One region of the Savagea faecisuis genome, then DNA from elsewhere that is predicted to be linked to it. Evidence: riboswitches for the same ligand, from Rfam matches in the RefSeq annotation. Region 1 holds a riboswitch; each other region holds the start of a gene.

Region 1 (4,200 bases):
CATCTCTCTCTCTAACATTCGTTATAATGAGGAGTAATGAGGAGTAATGTGTGTATTTTTAGAGGAGTGTCCGTAGTGGAACATACAGTTTTACGTATTTTAGCGATTTATGAGTCGAGTATTCAAAATGAATCGATGCTTGAGGAAGAAGTGATACGCATTGCAAAACATATAGCGAAGCAATGGGCGATTCATGAAGAGTTTGATTTAGAAACGAATGACAACTTTGACCGTTTCGTGTTGGCGCATTTACGAGCACGAATCGAGCATAAACCGGGTTTGTTACTGTTTGAAAACCGAGTGATTCAAAGGCATGAAGAATGGTTATTATCCATTAAAATGACGATTCCAAGTGAAGAAAATTACTTTCACCAAGGTTATTTTGCACTCGATGACATTATTCGAAGAAATGTTGTCATTCAACAATTTCCTGAGTTACAAGCGAACTTGTTCGAATGCAGTCGCTTTTATGAAAAATATGAGCAAATTTATTCGAGAGAGCGAATTGATGAAGTGCAAATCGAGTTTATTTTACCGCGTTTAACATTGTGAGAGGAGTTTAAAGGTCATGTGGAAACGATTTTTTACGATTAGTATAGCGACATTGATCACGTCTTTTTTATTGACGAAAGGCGTCCAAACACTTCCTTTGGAGCTGGAATACCCAGAATTTTTTAATATGAATTCAACGTGGCGTGTGTTTCTCGTAACACTCATTATCATTTTGCTGATTTACTTATTGCTCGTCATGCCATTTAATATACTCATTACGAAATTTGCGAGTACATTGTCGCAAGAGTGGTTATTATACAACTTAATCGCTTTTGCATATACGTTAATATTAGTGCTCATCGTCTATGTAAATATGCAATATTTACCACATATTTTTGCAATCGTCATTTGGCATATTTTAATTTTTAGCGTCATAGCAGTGTATGCTCTTGCGAGTCGAGTAGTAGGAGGTATTCACAAATGGACGACATCATTCGGTTAACGAAAGACGGAAAACAGCAACTGGAAGAACAACTTTCAAAATTAGAAAATGATATATTGCAAAAATCACAAGAAAAAGTAAAAGCAGCGCGAGGATTTTGTGATTTCTCGGAAGATCCGGTGTACGCACAATACTTAGAAGAATCATTTGAAGTGCGAGAAAAAATAGAACAGTTGAAAGCATTGCTTTTGAAGGTGGAAGTTATTGAACCAGAAGACAACGGAGTCGTACAGCTTGGAACGTATGTCGATATTTTAGAAAGTGGCGAATCCGAAGTGGAAACGTATCAAATCGTTCATTCGTTAGAAGCGGATATTGAACGAGATAAAATTTCTGTCGATAGTCCGCTCGGAAAACATTTATTAGGAAAAGAAATCGGCGAGAAATTCATATTTTACGATAATGAATTCAAAGTAAAAAACGTTCACATAAAAAGTAATCCTTGACAAATAAAAGAAGAGCGTTCATGGTGAACGTGTACGAACAATTCAATAAAAAACTAGGGGTGTCCGAAAGTGGCGGACTGAGAGGGAGAACTAATTTTCCTAACTCTTTGGACCTGATCTGGCTCATACCAGCGTGGGGAAGTACTTATTAATGACACAATACATACGAGACGTATGTTTATTTACGTGCCAGGTCTAACTATCATTAGACCTGGCTTTTTTGTATGGATTGTCCCGAATGGTGCGAGTTATGCGGTCTACCTCAAAATGAAGAAGGAGACTGAAAAACATGACAGCAAAACAAAAAGGAATTCAAATTCACGATTGTTTTCCAGCGAGCACGAAAGTGTATGTAGAGGGGAGCCGTCCGGATATTCGCGTGCCGATGCGTGAAATCGCTTTATCGCCGACAATCACAGAGCAAGGCGAAATACCGAACGAACCAATTCGTGTTTATGATACGAGCGGTGTGTACACGGACCCAACACATGAAATCGATATTGAAAAAGGATTGCCACGCATTCGCGAACAGTGGATTTTAGAGCGCGGCGACGTCGAGGAATATGAAGGGCGCGAAGTGAAGCCTGAGGATAACGTATACCGTCCAGGGAAAGAAAAAGAAGATGACTTATTCCCATTGCGTAAACGAAAACCACTCCGCGCAAAGCGAGGGAAAAATGTGACGCAAATGCATTATGCGAAACGAGGAATTGTGACACCTGAAATGGAGTTCGTCGCGATTCGTGAAGGATTAGAACCTGAAATGGAGTTCGTCGCGATTCGTGAAGGATTAGAACCTGAAATTGTGCGAGAAGAAATCGCGCGAGGCCGTGCGGTATTACCGTCGAATATTAACCATCCAGAAGCGGAACCGATGATTATCGGACGCAATTTCCACGTGAAAATTAATGCGAATATTGGAAATTCAGCAGTCACTTCTTCCATCGCTGAAGAAGTGGAAAAGATGACGTGGGCGACTCGTTGGGGGAGCGGACACGATTATGGATTTGTCGACAGGTAAGAACATCCATACGACACGCGAGTGGATCATTCGTAATTCACCTGTTCCTATCGGGACGGTGCCGATTTACCAAGCGCTCGAAAAAGTGAACGGCTTAGTGGAAAACTTAACGTGGGAAGTGTTTCGAGATACGTTGATTGAACAGGCTGAGCAAGGAGTCAGTTACTTTACGATTCATGCGGGTGTGTTATTGCGCTACATTCCGATGACAGTAAATCGCGTAACGGGCATCGTATCACGCGGTGGATCCATTATGGCTCAGTGGTGCTTACTTCACCATAAAGAGAGTTTTTATATACGCACTTTGAAGAGATTTGTGAAATTATGAAACAATACGATATCGCCTTTTCATTAGGGGATGGTTTACGTCCAGGTTCGATTGCCGATGCGAACGATGAAGCACAGTTTGCCGAGTTAGAAACATTAGGCGAACTGACGAAAATTGCATGGGAACATGACGTGCAAGTAATGGTGGAAGGACCAGGCCATGTACCGATGCATAAAATTAAAGAAAATATGGACAAACAACTTGAAATTTGTGACCAAGCGCCGTTTTACACATTAGGTCCTTTAACGACAGACATCGCACCGGGCTATGACCATATTACGTCCGCGATCGGTGCTGCGATGATCGGGTGGATGGGAACGGCAATGCTTTGTTATGTGACGCCGAAAGAACATTTAGGCTTACCGAATAAAGACGACGTGCGAGAAGGAGTCATTACGTATAAGCTTGCGGCGCATGCGGCGGACCTTGCGAAAGGGCATCCGACAGCGCAAAAACGCGATGACGCGCTATCTAAAGCACGATTCGAATTCCGTTGGCGCGACCAATTTAATTTAAGTTTGGACCAGGAGCGCGCGCTCGAATACCATGATGAAACGTTGCCAGCAGAAGGTGCAAAAGTGGCGCATTTCTGTTCGATGTGCGGACCGAAGTTTTGCAGTATGCGCATCTCGCATGACATTAGAAAATATTCAGATGATGATTCATTAGAAGAGCGTTTACGCGTTAAAGAAGGATTGGAACAAAAAGCAGAACAGTTCCGAGAGCTCGGTGGAAAAATTTACAATTGAGGTGAGGAAATGAATGAAGAAATAACAGCGCAACATTTGCTTGTGCAAATTCATGAAAAACGTCAAACCCTTCGCCAATTGGAAGAGCAACTTCAAACGATTCAAGCGAACTGTGAGCACGAATACGAAGAAAAAAGAACGCATCGTATTTGTAAAAATTGCGGATCGGTTAAAAATTTTCATTATTAATAAGCGATGAAGCCTAGTTTTGCGAAAACTAGGCTTCATTTTCTTTCGCGCTTTAGTAGAAAGGGGTATAATAGAACAAATACATTGTACAGAAGAAGGGGTTTATTCGTATGAAGACGAATTATAAGGACGACAGTTTAGCCGTACATACAGACTTGTACCAAATTAATATGGTTGAGTCGTATTGGGCGGATGGGATGCATGAACGAAAGTCTATTTTCGAAGTGTACTTTCGCAGTATGCCATTTGGAAATGGTTATGCTGTATTTGCAGGATTAGAGCGCGTATTAGATTATTTAAAAGAGTTCCGTTTTACAGATAGTGATTTACGTTATTTAAAAGAACAAGTCGGTTATGAAGAAGATTTTTTAAATTATTTAAAGACAATTCGTTTTACGGGAGATGTGTATTCAGTTGTTGAAGGAGAGCTCGTCTTTGCGAATGAACCGTTAATGCGAATTGAAGCACCACTC
Region 2 (4,200 bases), on a different contig from region 1:
CGTCATCTCCTTTTTCGCGGAATTGAAACATCGTAATACCACCATCGATCGCTTGCTGTAAGACGTCGAGCGGTTCATGAGAGCCACAATTGTTACTTCCCATAATGAAGTAGATACGAAGCGCTTCTTTTATATTCATTCGACATGAATCTCCTTTTCCATGCGGTCTTGTACGTAGCGGTATGCGCCATGGTTAGTCGGACCGTGACCGCTGCCTAATTGTAAGTCTTCTTCAATCGCTGCTTGAATGAATGATTTTCCGACGATTAATGCATCTTTCAGTGACATTCCTTTCGCTAAAGAAGCGGTAACTGCCGCAGAAGATGTACATCCTGTTCCGTGCGTATTATCGGTATCGATACGTTTTGATGTCATGGAGAATGACGTACCATCTTGTAAAAATACGAAATCTTTCGCGAACTCAGGGTCTTTACTATGTCCGCCTTTCATCCATACACCTTTTGCCCCTAAAGCTAGAATGCGCTCCGCCGCCGCTGCAATATCGTCTTCCGTTACAATTTCCATATTTGCGAGCACTTCCGCTTCAGGAATGTTTGGCGTAATAATTGTAGCGAGTGGTACGAGTTCCTTTTTTAAAGCATCGACTGCTTCTTGTTGAAGCAATGATGCGCCACCTTTCGCAATCATTACCGGGTCGATGACGATATTTTGAACATTGTATTGTTTGAACTTCTCAGCGACGATTTGAATAATTTCAGCAGAAAATAGCATTCCAGTTTTCACCGCGTCTGGGCGTAAGTCTGTCATGACCGCATCGATTTGGCTTTCGATCATATCGATATCGATCGGTTGAACCCCGTGCACCCCTAACGTATTTTGAGCTGTGATCGCTGTAATGGCAGATGTACCGAACGTTCCGAGCTCTTGGAATGTTTTTAAGTCCGCTTGAATCCCTGCACCTCCGCCACTATCTGAACCTGCGATTGTCATTGCGATTTTCACCATTTATAATTCCTCCATTTGTAAGTAATTTAAGCATTCCACTTGGAATTGACCGATTCCAGTAGCAGCTTGTCGTGCGTGTTCTGCTACTTTTTTATAAAAACGCACGCCTTGTTGAATCGTTTCTGCGTCTGTATTCACTGTTGCGAAAGCTGCCACGATCGTTGTGAGCACGCATCCTGCTCCAGTCACTTGCTTCATCCACGGGTCGCCACCTGTTATTTCAAACATCTGTCGTGCGCTAACGACGAGGTCTGTCGCTCCAGTGACGACGACGATTGCATCATATTTTTCGGCAACAAATCGTGCCATTTCTTGTACATTCGCTTCGCCACTTCCTGCATCTACTCCTCGTGCTTCCCATTGCTCGCCGGCGATCGCAGCGAGCTCACCTGCATTGAGGCGAAAAGCTGTCGGATTAACGACTTGCAATAAACGTTGACACATCGCTAAGCGAGAACGGATTGCACCGACACCAACAGGATCGATGACGACGGGAATCCCTCGTTCGTTCGCCTTTTGTCCTGCACGCGTCATCGCGAGTTCCGAGTGTTGTTGGAGCGTCCCAAAATTTAATACGAGCGCATCTGCAAAGCTCGTCACTTCAGTCACTTCGTCAGCTAAATCCGCCATGATCGGCGAAGCTCCTAATGCGAGTAGAGCGTTCGCTTGAAAGTTTGCCGTTACATAATTCGTAATACAGTGGATGACTGGTTTGTTTTTTCGTATGTGTTGTAGTGCTGTCATAAGCAATCTCCCTTTCATAAAAAAATCCTTCTCATTCTAAGTAGAAGAAGGAGAAGGATTTAACACCATGTGAAAAATACCCACTTTCCTCCGATGGTATCAACCATATCAGGTTCAAAGAGTACGTCTCAGCCCGCGGGCGCCCCTAGTGGTAAACTCGTATGCGTTTGTACATTTACTATACCATACAGTGAAAAGAAGAAACAAAGTTTTTGACAGAACGAAAAATCCTTGTTATGATATATCTTGAATTCAAGATAATGAAAGAGAGGAGAGAAGAATATGAAAATGGAAGGGATTCACCACATTACAGCGATTGTCGGTCATCCAGAACAAACGGCTCGTTTTTATGGGGATGTATTAGGGTTGCGACTCGTGAAAACGACAGTGAACTTTGATGATCCGACGACGTATCATTTGTACTTCGGCGATAGTGAAGGTAGTCCAGGCTCGATTATGACGTTCTTTAATTGGATGAATGATTATCGAGGAAAGCGCGGCAACGGACAAGTAGGCATTACATACTTTTTAATACCGCAAGGGAGCTTCGCATTTTGGCAAGAGCGATTACAGTCAAAACAAATTCAAACGAAAGTCGTTGAAAGCTTCGATGAAAGGCAACTTCATTTTGAAGATGAACATGGATTACAACTCGCTTTAATCGAACGACATATCGCGGTGACGAACGATTGGGAAACGGCAGAAATACCGTCCGAATATGCTATTCAAAAGTTCGGCGGTGCTCTTTTATATACAGGGAATATTGAAGCGACGAAACGATTACTTGAACAACAATTCGGTTATGTTTCACGTGGAACATTTGGAGAAAAGGAACGATTCATTTTGGAGGAGAACTCGGAAGAAACGATCGACCTCTATTCTTTAGATGGAGAACGTGGAAGTTTTGGAATTGGTACGGTACATCACATCGCATGGCGTACGAAAGATGCCAAAGAACAGCTCAAGTGGCAACAGCAATTACAAGCGCATTACAATGTAACACCTGTTCAAGATCGTGACTATTTCGAGTCGATATACTTCCGAGAGGGTGGAGGAATCGTTTGTGAAATTGCGACAGATGAACCTGGATTTTTCATCGACGAAACGGATGAAGCTTTAGGATCAACTTTACAATTGCCGACACAGTATGAACAAAATCGTGCTGTAATCGAGTCTCATATCGTTCCATTTCAACGTCCGAGTGGAAAACGCTCTTCTCATTAAATCGTAACACTCTTTATTATTTTGAATACACAATAGAACTTATTTAAAAGGAGATTATAAACATGACAAACGTAGCAATTATTTATTACAGTTCAACAGGTACAAACTATAAAATGGCACAATGGGCAGCAGAAGGTGCAAAAGAAGCAGGAGCATCGGATGTTCGTGTATTAAAATTACGAGAAACAGCACCAGAAGGCGCAATTGATTCAAATCCAGCATGGCGCGCTCACGTAGATGCGACGAAAGAAATTCCGACAGTTACATTGGAAGATTTAGAGTGGGCAGATGCGATTATTTGGAGCGTACCGACACGTTTCGGTAACGTACCGAGCCAATTCCAAAACTTTATCGATACGACAGGCGGCTTATGGTTCCAAGGGAAATTAGCGAATAAAGTAGTCAGTGCGATGGCGAGCGCTGGAAACGCAAACGGTGGTCAAGAAGTGACGGTTCACTCGATCTATACGACGATGTACCATTGGGGTGCAATCGTAACAGCACCAGGTTTTGTAGATCAATCTGCATACGCAGCAGGTGGAAACCCATACGGTACGAGCGCGACAGTATCACAAGAAGGTGAAATTGTAGAGCAAGTAGAAGAAGCAGTGAAAGCACAAGCGCGTCGTACGACAGAAGTAGCAAAAGCGACAGCGAGTCTCCGCGCATAATAAAAAGAGTCGAACGGAATTCCGTTCGACTCTTTTTTTATTATTTTGTTTGACACTTACTTTCTTGAATGACAAGGTCGAATAAAATATCGATTCCTTTACATAAATCTTCAATCTCCGTCCATTCTTTTGGAGAGTGGCTAATCCCTTTATGACTTGGAACGAAAAGGATTGTCGAAGGGACATGTTTAGCGAAGATCATCGCATCATGTCCAGCTCCACTATGCATGTCCATAAATGTATATTTTCTTTCTTTACAACTTTGTTTTAAATAATCATTCATAATTTTATCCATTTTTATCGGTTCGACTTGCAATTTATCCATTAATTTTACTTGGATTTCTTCCGTTTCATGAAGTTTTAAATAATCGTACAGTCGCTCTGTCGCAATATGCAGCGATTCATTTGTGCTTGAACGCAAATCAATCATAAATTCGACTGTATGTGGAATGACATTCGCACCGTTCGGATACACTTCTAAATGGCCAACTGTAATGACCGTTCCTGCTTCTGTTTGGTCGTGAATGAGTGTCGGTAAGTTTGCGATAATTTTACTTGCGGCGACAAGTGCATCTGCTCGTAAATCCATCGGAGT
Region 3 (4,200 bases), on a different contig from region 1:
AAGGTATCTATCGCCCGGAGTTTGAGAGGGAGGGGGCGCCTTTTTATAGGAATTGATGATTTTACCTTTCGAAAAGCTATTTCCAAAGCGAGCCCTGTAATCCAACAAATGTATGACAGGTAGCACTTTATCTAAAATGCAAAGAAATAAGTCACAGATTATATCGCTACTCTTCTCCCCACTACGATTATTGGGTCTAGCCCTCAGAAAATAAACATCAACAGTTTCTTCAACTCGTTCTGAAAAAGAAATGTTCGCCTGTCAAACTCAAAAGCGAAGAATGCATATAAAGAGGGACAAACGATAGCTCAACTTGCTCGAACATTCGGATTGGATCTCCATACTGTCAAAAAATATTCATTTACACACTTAATCGCCAAGTCGTCAAGTGCGGAGAAAAGCAATCGACGATTATATCACACAATCACTTGAGTGGAAAAAAGAAGGTCATTCAGCGATGGCTATTTATCTTCATCTTCAACAGTTAGGATACGAAGGAGGATATGATGCGGTGAAAAAGGAAAGAAGGAAATAGAATGCTACAACCATGCAAACAGGTTTCTATTTCCAGACGAATGTTCATTGTTCTTTTATTGAACTCTCCTCTAAAAAAGTTTAAATCACTTGTTCAAAAGCTTCGTGATTCCATCAACGATCCTAAAGCAAAATTGTTTTCAAAGTGGAGACAAGACCAACTCTCTGACATCATTTCACCATTTTATCGTTATGCTCAGCGAATACGCAGTGACCTTCAAAGCGATTCAACATTCTCTCCTTACAGTAATGGAAGATTAGAAGGACAAATCAATCGTTTGAAAACAATTAAACGGATGATGTACGGAAGAGCAGAATTGAAATTGTTAGAAAAACAGATTCTCTATTGGATGTAGAGTTATGTTCAGAGAATATTATCAAATCTCCTTACAACACCATATTTGTATTCACCAAATATGCGTAAGAACCATTTTATGTTTAACAAATACAATAATAACAATAAATTACTTTTTTAACAAAATAAAAACTTATATATAGTAAAATCAAAGTGATAAAAATTACTTTTAAAAGGAGAGCTTTCTTATGAAAAAACCAATGATAAGAATACTTGTATCTTTACTTATTTTAGCATTACTTGCTATTTTAGTTATAACCTATTCTCTATTTTCAAACAACTCAGAAAAGAATAATACGGATTTTACTCCCTCAGAAGATTTTTCAGAGTCTAGTTTATCCTCTCAATCTATTCCAGGATCTCAAGAGCTTGAGGATTATCTAAACAAAGTATATAAAGCACAGGTATTAGCTCTTGATGCTATTAAAGGAATTGTCTATCACTCTAACCTGGCGAAAGAAGACAAATCCTTCCTCTACAAGAAGGATTGGAATGAAGGTATGGAAATGCATCTTGAAAATTTTAGAACTTCTGGAGTAAGACTTGGGAGATTCTCAATAGAGTCGGATGACCCTGATATTAATGATTACATTAATCAGATGTATGACTACGGAGAGAATATATTAAGGTCTTCCGAGAAAATAAAAACCGGAATGAAAATGAACAGCTATTCGATGATTAAGGGAGGGATAGATGATTTTTTTGATTATCAAGATACTTATAAAGAGTCTAATGATACTTTAAGTATCTTAGTAGCGCGGTATGGGAGTTAATCTTGAGTCATTATGTACCTTATAAAAGGGGCATAATAGCTGGTGATTAAAGAGAAAGAGAGTTGAATGTTAACATATGGTATCTAGGAGAATGTTGATATGATTTTCTTAAATATTTTAGCTTTTTAGCATTTACGGTTAATATTGTCCTACCTCCTAGTTATCGTTCGGTAGAATTAGTGAAAAAACTCCAAAGTCTAGACTCTAAAGTAAGATTCAATTGCGAGATAAACCAGCTCTATTTTATATTAATCGACAAGCATGGACTTAAAAACTTTAATTTTATTGTTTTTTGATAATATCTCCCTTATCGTACTTCTAGTGTTTCATACAGATGTCCACGTATGCGAGTAAATAGTTTAAAAATGTATAGTGGGTGAAACAGTTGGAATGACGTGAATGACTTGACAACGATTGCTTTAAACTATAAATTGAAGGTAACTTAAATAGTATTCACTAGGGGTGTCGTTGCACTGAGATGAGTTTTTACTCGAACCCTTTGAACCTGAACTAGTTAACACTAGCGTAGGAAAGTGTCGAATTTTATACATCCGCATGCGTGCGATGAGGCGTCAAGACGTCTTGTTTCGTGATGCATCGTTTATGTGTACGCAACTTTCCATTCGGGAGGTTGCGTATTTTTTTCGTCCCCTACTCAATTATTTAAGGATCATCATAAAAATTTAGGAGGAATGGAAGATGGCAAGAACAGTATTAGTAACAGGAAGTAGTCAAGGTTTAGGAGCGACAATTGCGAAAACATTAGCAGCACAAGGAGCGAATGTAATCGTTAACTATTATAAAAGTAAAGATGCAGCAGAAGCACTCGTAGAAGAGATCGGTAAAGAGAAAGCGATTGCACTTTACGCAGACGTAACGAATCGTGAAGAAGTAGAAGAGATGGTGAAACAAGGGACAGAACGTTTCGGTCAAATCGACGTTGTCGTGAACAACGCATTAGTCGGTTTCAAATTTGACCCTGTCAAACAAAAGTCTTTCGCAGATTTAGATTGGGAAGATTACCAACAGCAAATTGACGGTACGTTAAAAGCAGCATTTAACGTTGCGCAAAGTGTTGTGCCACAGTTTATCGAGCGTAAAAAAGGAAGCATCATTAGCATCGGAACGAACTTATACCAAAACCCTGTCGTACCATACCACGAGTATACGACGGCGAAAGCTGGTTTGATCGGATTTACACGTAATATCGCGGCAGAATTAGGACAGCACGGCATTACGGCGAACGTCGTATCGGGCGGATTGTTGAAGACGACAAACGCAAGTTCTGTGACGACACCAGAAGTGTTCGACTTAATCGCACAGTCAACGCCAATTCGCAAAGTGACAACACCACAAGATGTGGCGAACATGGTCGCTTACTTAGCTTCAGAACAAGCGGACGGCGTAACAGGACAAAACATTACAGTCGACGGCGGATTGACGATGAACTAATTTGGCTAAACGGATTTTTTCCATAAATCAATGTACATTGAGGTGTCTATGATGACAGAGAAGAAAGAGAAGCAACTCCATATCGGGATTTTATTGTACGGGTGCGGTCATCACCAAGCAGCTTGGATGATGCCGGATTCGAGCGTTGAACGTGTTGGAGATGTGACGTATTATCAAGAACTCGCTCAAACGTCGGAGCGTGGCTATTTCGATGCGGTCTTTTTCGCAGATAGTCAGGCGTTTGCGGGGGAACAGCCGAGTGAGATGCCGGCATTTTGGTTAGACCCGATCGTCAATTTAACAGCGATTTCGCAAGTGACGAAGCGTGTCGGACTCGTTTCGACGATTTCGAGTACGTTTTCGAACCCATTCACCGCAGCGCGTCAGTTGTTAAGTTTGGACCATATGACGAACGGTCGCGTCGGGTGGAATCTCGTGACGTCGATGACGGATTGGGAAGCTCAAAACCATAGTATGGAAGGATTGCCGGAACATGCGAAGCGCTACGAGAAGGCGGATGAATTTGCGACGGTAATGAATCAATTATTCGATTCATGGGACGAGAAGGCGTTCATTCACGACCGTAAAACGGGAGAGATTATCGACCCTTCTCAAATCGAACCATTCCATCACGAAGGGAAGTACTTCCAAGTGAAAGGACCATCTACCGCACCGCGCAGTCCACAAGGACGTCCTGTCGCTATGCAGGCAGGCGCATCGGCACCAGGTGTCGCGCTCGCTGCGAAATATGCGGAGGCCGTATATTCGGTTTCTTGGAACATTGGCCAAGCGCGAAAGTTCCGCAACCGATTGGATGAAGCGATTGCGAAAAGCGAGCGTCCGAACGGTCACATTAAAGTGTTGCCAGGACTCGTCACATATGTCGGTAAGACGCGAGAAGAAGCGTACGAGAAAAAGCGCAAACTCGATGAAATGTTGCCGATCGATAACGCGTTAGCACAATTGAGCTTTTTCGTTCAACAAGATTGTTCGGATTGGGCATTGGATGAGAAAGTACCTGAACTTCCTCCCGTCGAACAATTTACAGGACCAGTCGGCCGCTATGAAACGGTGCTCGAAATCATT
Region 4 (4,200 bases), on a different contig from region 1:
TATTTAAAAGTGTTAATTTTACAATTGAAAAACTAAACGAAAAACAGCTTAAGCATTTGCTCAAGCTGTTTTTTAAATTAACCGATCATATTCGCAACGACAGCACGTGCTTTTACAATATCATTCGTCCCATGGACAAAAATACGTCGATCTTTAAAAAAGACGACTCGATATTCGTCCCACTCAATCGAGACGAGAAATGGATTAGCGACAGTCGGTGCTTTCAGTCGTTCACCGAGCGTTTGTAATTGTTCGAGTTCGAGTGTCCGTTGTTTTGGCATGAACAATTGTACCGTTTCGCGTCCACACAGTACGGCACCGTCTGTTTCACGTCCTGCGTGTAAATACGGATAGTTTTTCGTCCCACAACATGGACAATTTTCTTTTCGAAGCGCAGTCGCTCGAATCGACGCATGTTCATCTGTCCATAAGTTTGTCGATTGTAATTTCGGTGTCAACGTTCCTTCTCGCAGCCATTTTAACAATTGCGCTGTTTGCCTTGCAGCGACAGTCGTCACAATTGGACTGATGACGCCTACTGTGTCACAAGTTGCGGACTCAGGAGGTAGTGTTTCAAGTAAGCAATGAAGGCAAGGCTCGTCTTCTTGAACACCGATTGGAAAAGTGAGACCGTAACTGCCGACACAAGCTCCCATAAAGAAAGGAATGCCGAGCTTATGACAACAATCGTTCGCCAGTAAGCGCGTCTCTAAATTATCAGTCGCATCGAGTACAGCGTCGTGCCCTTCGATGAGTGTTTCGATATTATGTTTCGTAATGTCGACGACGTGTGCATCAATCGTCACATCGCGATTCACTTTTTCTAAATGTTGTTTCGCCGCGATTGCTTTCGGCATTTGTTGAATGACGTCTTCTTCCGTATACAATGTTTGGCGATGCAAATTCGTCCATTCGATCACATCGCGGTCGACAATCGTTACGTGTCCGACGCCTGCTCGTACGAGTAAATCGCTCGATGCAGATCCGAGAGCACCTGCTCCTAATATGAAAATGCGAACATTTCGCAATTTCTCTTGTCCAATTTTGCCGAACGGTTCGAATCGTTGTTGGCGGTCATAGCGGTGAATCACTCGACGAACAACCCTTCTATCGGACTGCTTGCGACCGCATAATCTTTTTTCTCGATGCGTCCTGCTTCAAATCCGAGTCGACCTGCTTCGATTGCGAGCTTCATCGCTTTTGCCATTTTTACAGGATCTTTCGCACCTGAAACGGCTGTATTTAAAAGAACCCCATCTGCTCCAAGCTCCATTGCGAGTGCCGCATCTGCAGGTGAACCGATTCCCGCATCGATAATGACGGGTATTTTTGATTGTTCGATGATAAATTTCAAATTTAATTCATTTAAAATGCCTCGACCTGAGCCGATCGGTGAAGCGCCAGGCATGATCGCATGTGCGCCGAGTTCTTCTAGTCGACGTGCTAAGACGACATCGTCAGACGTGTAAGGAAGAACAGTAAAACCTTCCGCTAACAACATTTCAGTGGCGCGTAATGTTTCCACCGGGTCAGGTAAGAGAGAGCGGTCGCACCCGATAATTTCAACTTTAACCATGTCGCATAGACCTGAAGCTTTCGCTAGTTTCGCAATGCGCACTGCTTCTTCAGCTGTTTTCGCACCCGCTGTGTTTGGGAGTAATGTATATTTCGTTAAATCCAATTGTTCCAAAAAGTTCGGCTGACTCGCTTCAAAAATATTCATACGACGTACAGCGAATGTTAGTACTTCCGCTTCTGAAACCGCGACCGCTTCTTTTTGAATTTCAAACGATGGATATTTTCCTGTACCTAAAAATAAACGTGATTGGAATGTGTGATTTCCGACTTTTAACATATTATCCTCCTCCGACGAAATGAATGATTTCAATTTTGTCGCGGTCTAAAATAGGTGTATTAAAAGCTTCTTGATCGACGATTTCCTCATTGTGCTCAACGACGAAAATACGTTGTTCGAGCTGCAAATGTTGAATGAGTTGGTCGATTGTCGTCACTGTCTCTGGAAGTTCATACAATTGACCGTTTAGTTGAATTGATTTCATATTCGTCTCTCCTTTAATCGTAGTTGCAAATTGTATCGCACAGTCGACAGGCGAAGGTGCATGGAAAATGGAAGACATGACTGCGATGCCATCTACTTGTAGCTCATGTAGTGTCTCAACATGTTCCACTCGAATGCCACCGATGACATAGAGTGGAATTGTAAGTTGTTCTTTTATTTTTTCAATAGATTGTAATCCTCGAGGCGGTGTGTCTTTACTTTGTGTCGCAAAGAGATGTCCGAATGTGACGGAATGCGCACCTGCTCTTTCCGCTTCAACTGCTTCTTCTAAACTATGAACAGACTTGCGAAAATGAATATGTGGAAACACATCCGTCGCATAGTGTAAAGGCATACTGTAATACGGTAATTGAACCGTTGGGATTTTATAAGCATGCGCTAAATCAACGCGTTCATGAACGACGAGTTGTTCAGGTTTTACACCATTTTCTAAAATAAAATCAAATAACTCACAAAGCTCGGCAGCTGTCTTCGATTTTTCACGAATGACGAATTCGTCCACAAAAGGAGCAAGGGCAACAATTGTTACACCTAATTGACTAAAATCATATGTGTCGGTCGTTACAGCAATTAATTTCATCATCATTTCATCCTTTACTTAATCGTAAAAAAACCGCACCTCGAATTTCGAGGTACGGTCTATTTTCAAAAAAAGCATGCAGAAAATAAGCCACTTCCCTCCGCAAGTTCGAACTTGTTCAGGTGATAAGGGTATCAAAGTTTCACTTTTCTCTCAGTCCTTTATAAAGGATTCCCCTAATGGTTATGTGAATCTATACAATTTGCTCATTTAAGCATAGCATATGTTATCGAAAATTGAAGAGCGGAGTGCCTCCTTAGTTTTTAAAAACGTACATTCCTAAAAAAACTTTATAAAATATTCATAAAAAACGAACGATATCTCTTTTTATCACGTCAAATATAGCTTATACTGAAGAAAAGTCGAAAAAGGAGCACGAGTGAAGATGAACTTATTGTACGCTGGAAAAACGAAAGACGTGTATGAAGGAGAAGGCGACACAGTCGTTTTGAAATTTAAAGATGATGTGACAGGAACGGACGGTGTCTTTGATCCAGGAGCGAATACAGTCGGTTTGACAATCGATGGGATGGGTCAATCTGGTTTACGTATGACGACATTTTTCTTCGAGAAAATGGCGGAGCACGGGGTAGCGACACATTTCGTATCTTCGAATATTGAAGAAGCGACGATGACGGTGAAAAAAGCGACGATGTTTGGCAACGGACTCGAAGTGATTTGTCGTTATCGCGCAGTCGGAAGTTTCTACCGTCGTTACGGTCAATACTGCGAAGAAGGCCAAACACTCGACGCTTTCGTAGAAGTGACTTTAAAAGATGACGAGCGCAATGACCCACCGATTTCAAAAGATGGACTCGTCATGCTCGGACTTTTAACAGCGGAAGAATATGATGAACTAGAACAAATGACGAAACAAATTTCCGGAATCGTCAAAGAAGAATTAGCGAAGCGTCAGCTCGAATTGTACGATATTAAATTGGAATTCGGTCGTGATTCAGAAGGAGCGCTCATGCTCATCGATGAAATTTCTGGTGGAAATATGCGCGCTTACGGAAAAGACGGTTATGTCGAGCCACTCCAACTCGAAAAACTAATGTTAGCTTAATCAGTGAACTACCCACCACTTAGTTAACCTTACGGTCTACTTGAAGTGGGGGCTTCTCGCTTCCACGAACATAGCTTGCAAGCAAGTCTTATGTGTTCTCCACGAGCGTGAATTCGGGGCATTCCAACCCTACTGATACGCAATGTTTTGAGTACCTTGGATATTTTACGCATACGAGGGGCTTGGTTTTCGCTCTTATTTCCGTATGCAACTCCATATATCCAGTTGTCAAAGAACATTATGTCTATATTTTACCAAATTCTTTGGCTAAAGCCAACCGAAATTCATCTCCCACCTATTCATTGGTGCTATTCGCACCTTCACACTCCTTGAGGATGGGAGACTTCTTTCGGAAATCCGTTAAAAAAAGACGAGAATTCTTTCTAAGCTGTTTTTAGAGCAGCTCATCGAAAGGAAACTCGTCTTTTTATTCTTTCAAAAATAGTTGTGTGAAATAGGGGATTTCATCATCAT

What was found. Region 1 has a riboswitch for thiamine pyrophosphate ahead of ACFQ0V_RS02805 (phosphomethylpyrimidine synthase ThiC). Riboswitches for the same ligand answer to the same signal wherever they lie in the genome.
Region 2: it holds a riboswitch for thiamine pyrophosphate, as region 1 does, so the genes downstream of both, thiM (hydroxyethylthiazole kinase) here and ACFQ0V_RS02805 (phosphomethylpyrimidine synthase ThiC) in region 1, are expected to answer to the same signal.
Region 3: it holds a riboswitch for thiamine pyrophosphate, as region 1 does, so the genes downstream of both, ACFQ0V_RS04535 (3-oxoacyl-ACP reductase) here and ACFQ0V_RS02805 (phosphomethylpyrimidine synthase ThiC) in region 1, are expected to answer to the same signal.
Region 4: it holds a riboswitch for thiamine pyrophosphate, as region 1 does, so the genes downstream of both, thiS (sulfur carrier protein ThiS) here and ACFQ0V_RS02805 (phosphomethylpyrimidine synthase ThiC) in region 1, are expected to answer to the same signal.

What each region holds. Positions count from the first base shown of each region.
Region 1 covers NZ_JBHTJF010000012.1:11,189-15,388, reverse strand. The annotation lists gene ACFQ0V_RS02820 (hypothetical protein) at 76-552, shown strand; gene ACFQ0V_RS02815 (hypothetical protein) at 569-994, shown strand; gene ACFQ0V_RS02810 (GreA/GreB family elongation factor) at 973-1,440, shown strand; TPP riboswitch at 1,486-1,597, shown strand; gene ACFQ0V_RS02805 (phosphomethylpyrimidine synthase ThiC) at 1,730-2,461, shown strand; partial or broken gene thiC (phosphomethylpyrimidine synthase ThiC) at 2,442-3,538, shown strand; gene ACFQ0V_RS02795 (hypothetical protein) at 3,548-3,727, shown strand; gene ACFQ0V_RS02790 (nicotinate phosphoribosyltransferase) at 3,838-4,200, shown strand, end outside.
Region 2 covers NZ_JBHTJF010000034.1:222,940-227,139, reverse strand. The annotation lists gene thiE (thiamine phosphate synthase) at 1-139, opposite strand, end outside; gene thiD (bifunctional hydroxymethylpyrimidine kinase/phosphomethylpyrimidine kinase) at 136-966, opposite strand; gene thiM (hydroxyethylthiazole kinase) at 967-1,710, opposite strand; TPP riboswitch at 1,779-1,867, opposite strand; gene ACFQ0V_RS10600 (VOC family protein) at 1,993-2,934, shown strand; gene wrbA (NAD(P)H:quinone oxidoreductase) at 2,997-3,605, shown strand; gene ACFQ0V_RS10590 (M20 family metallo-hydrolase) at 3,646-4,200, opposite strand, start outside.
Region 3 covers NZ_JBHTJF010000021.1:20,799-24,998, forward strand. The annotation lists gene ACFQ0V_RS04525 (hypothetical protein) at 537-890, shown strand; gene ACFQ0V_RS04530 (hypothetical protein) at 1,078-1,662, shown strand; TPP riboswitch at 2,111-2,211, shown strand; gene ACFQ0V_RS04535 (3-oxoacyl-ACP reductase) at 2,362-3,114, shown strand; gene ACFQ0V_RS04540 (LLM class flavin-dependent oxidoreductase) at 3,166-4,200, shown strand, end outside.
Region 4 covers NZ_JBHTJF010000034.1:115,722-119,921, reverse strand. The annotation lists gene ACFQ0V_RS09975 (class I SAM-dependent rRNA methyltransferase) at 1-36, shown strand, start outside; gene ACFQ0V_RS09970 (ThiF family adenylyltransferase) at 78-1,091, opposite strand; gene ACFQ0V_RS09965 (thiazole synthase) at 1,088-1,855, opposite strand; gene thiS (sulfur carrier protein ThiS) at 1,857-2,660, opposite strand; TPP riboswitch at 2,739-2,848, opposite strand; gene ACFQ0V_RS09955 (phosphoribosylaminoimidazolesuccinocarboxamide synthase) at 3,046-3,726, shown strand; gene ACFQ0V_RS09950 (CAP domain-containing protein) at 4,154-4,200, opposite strand, start outside.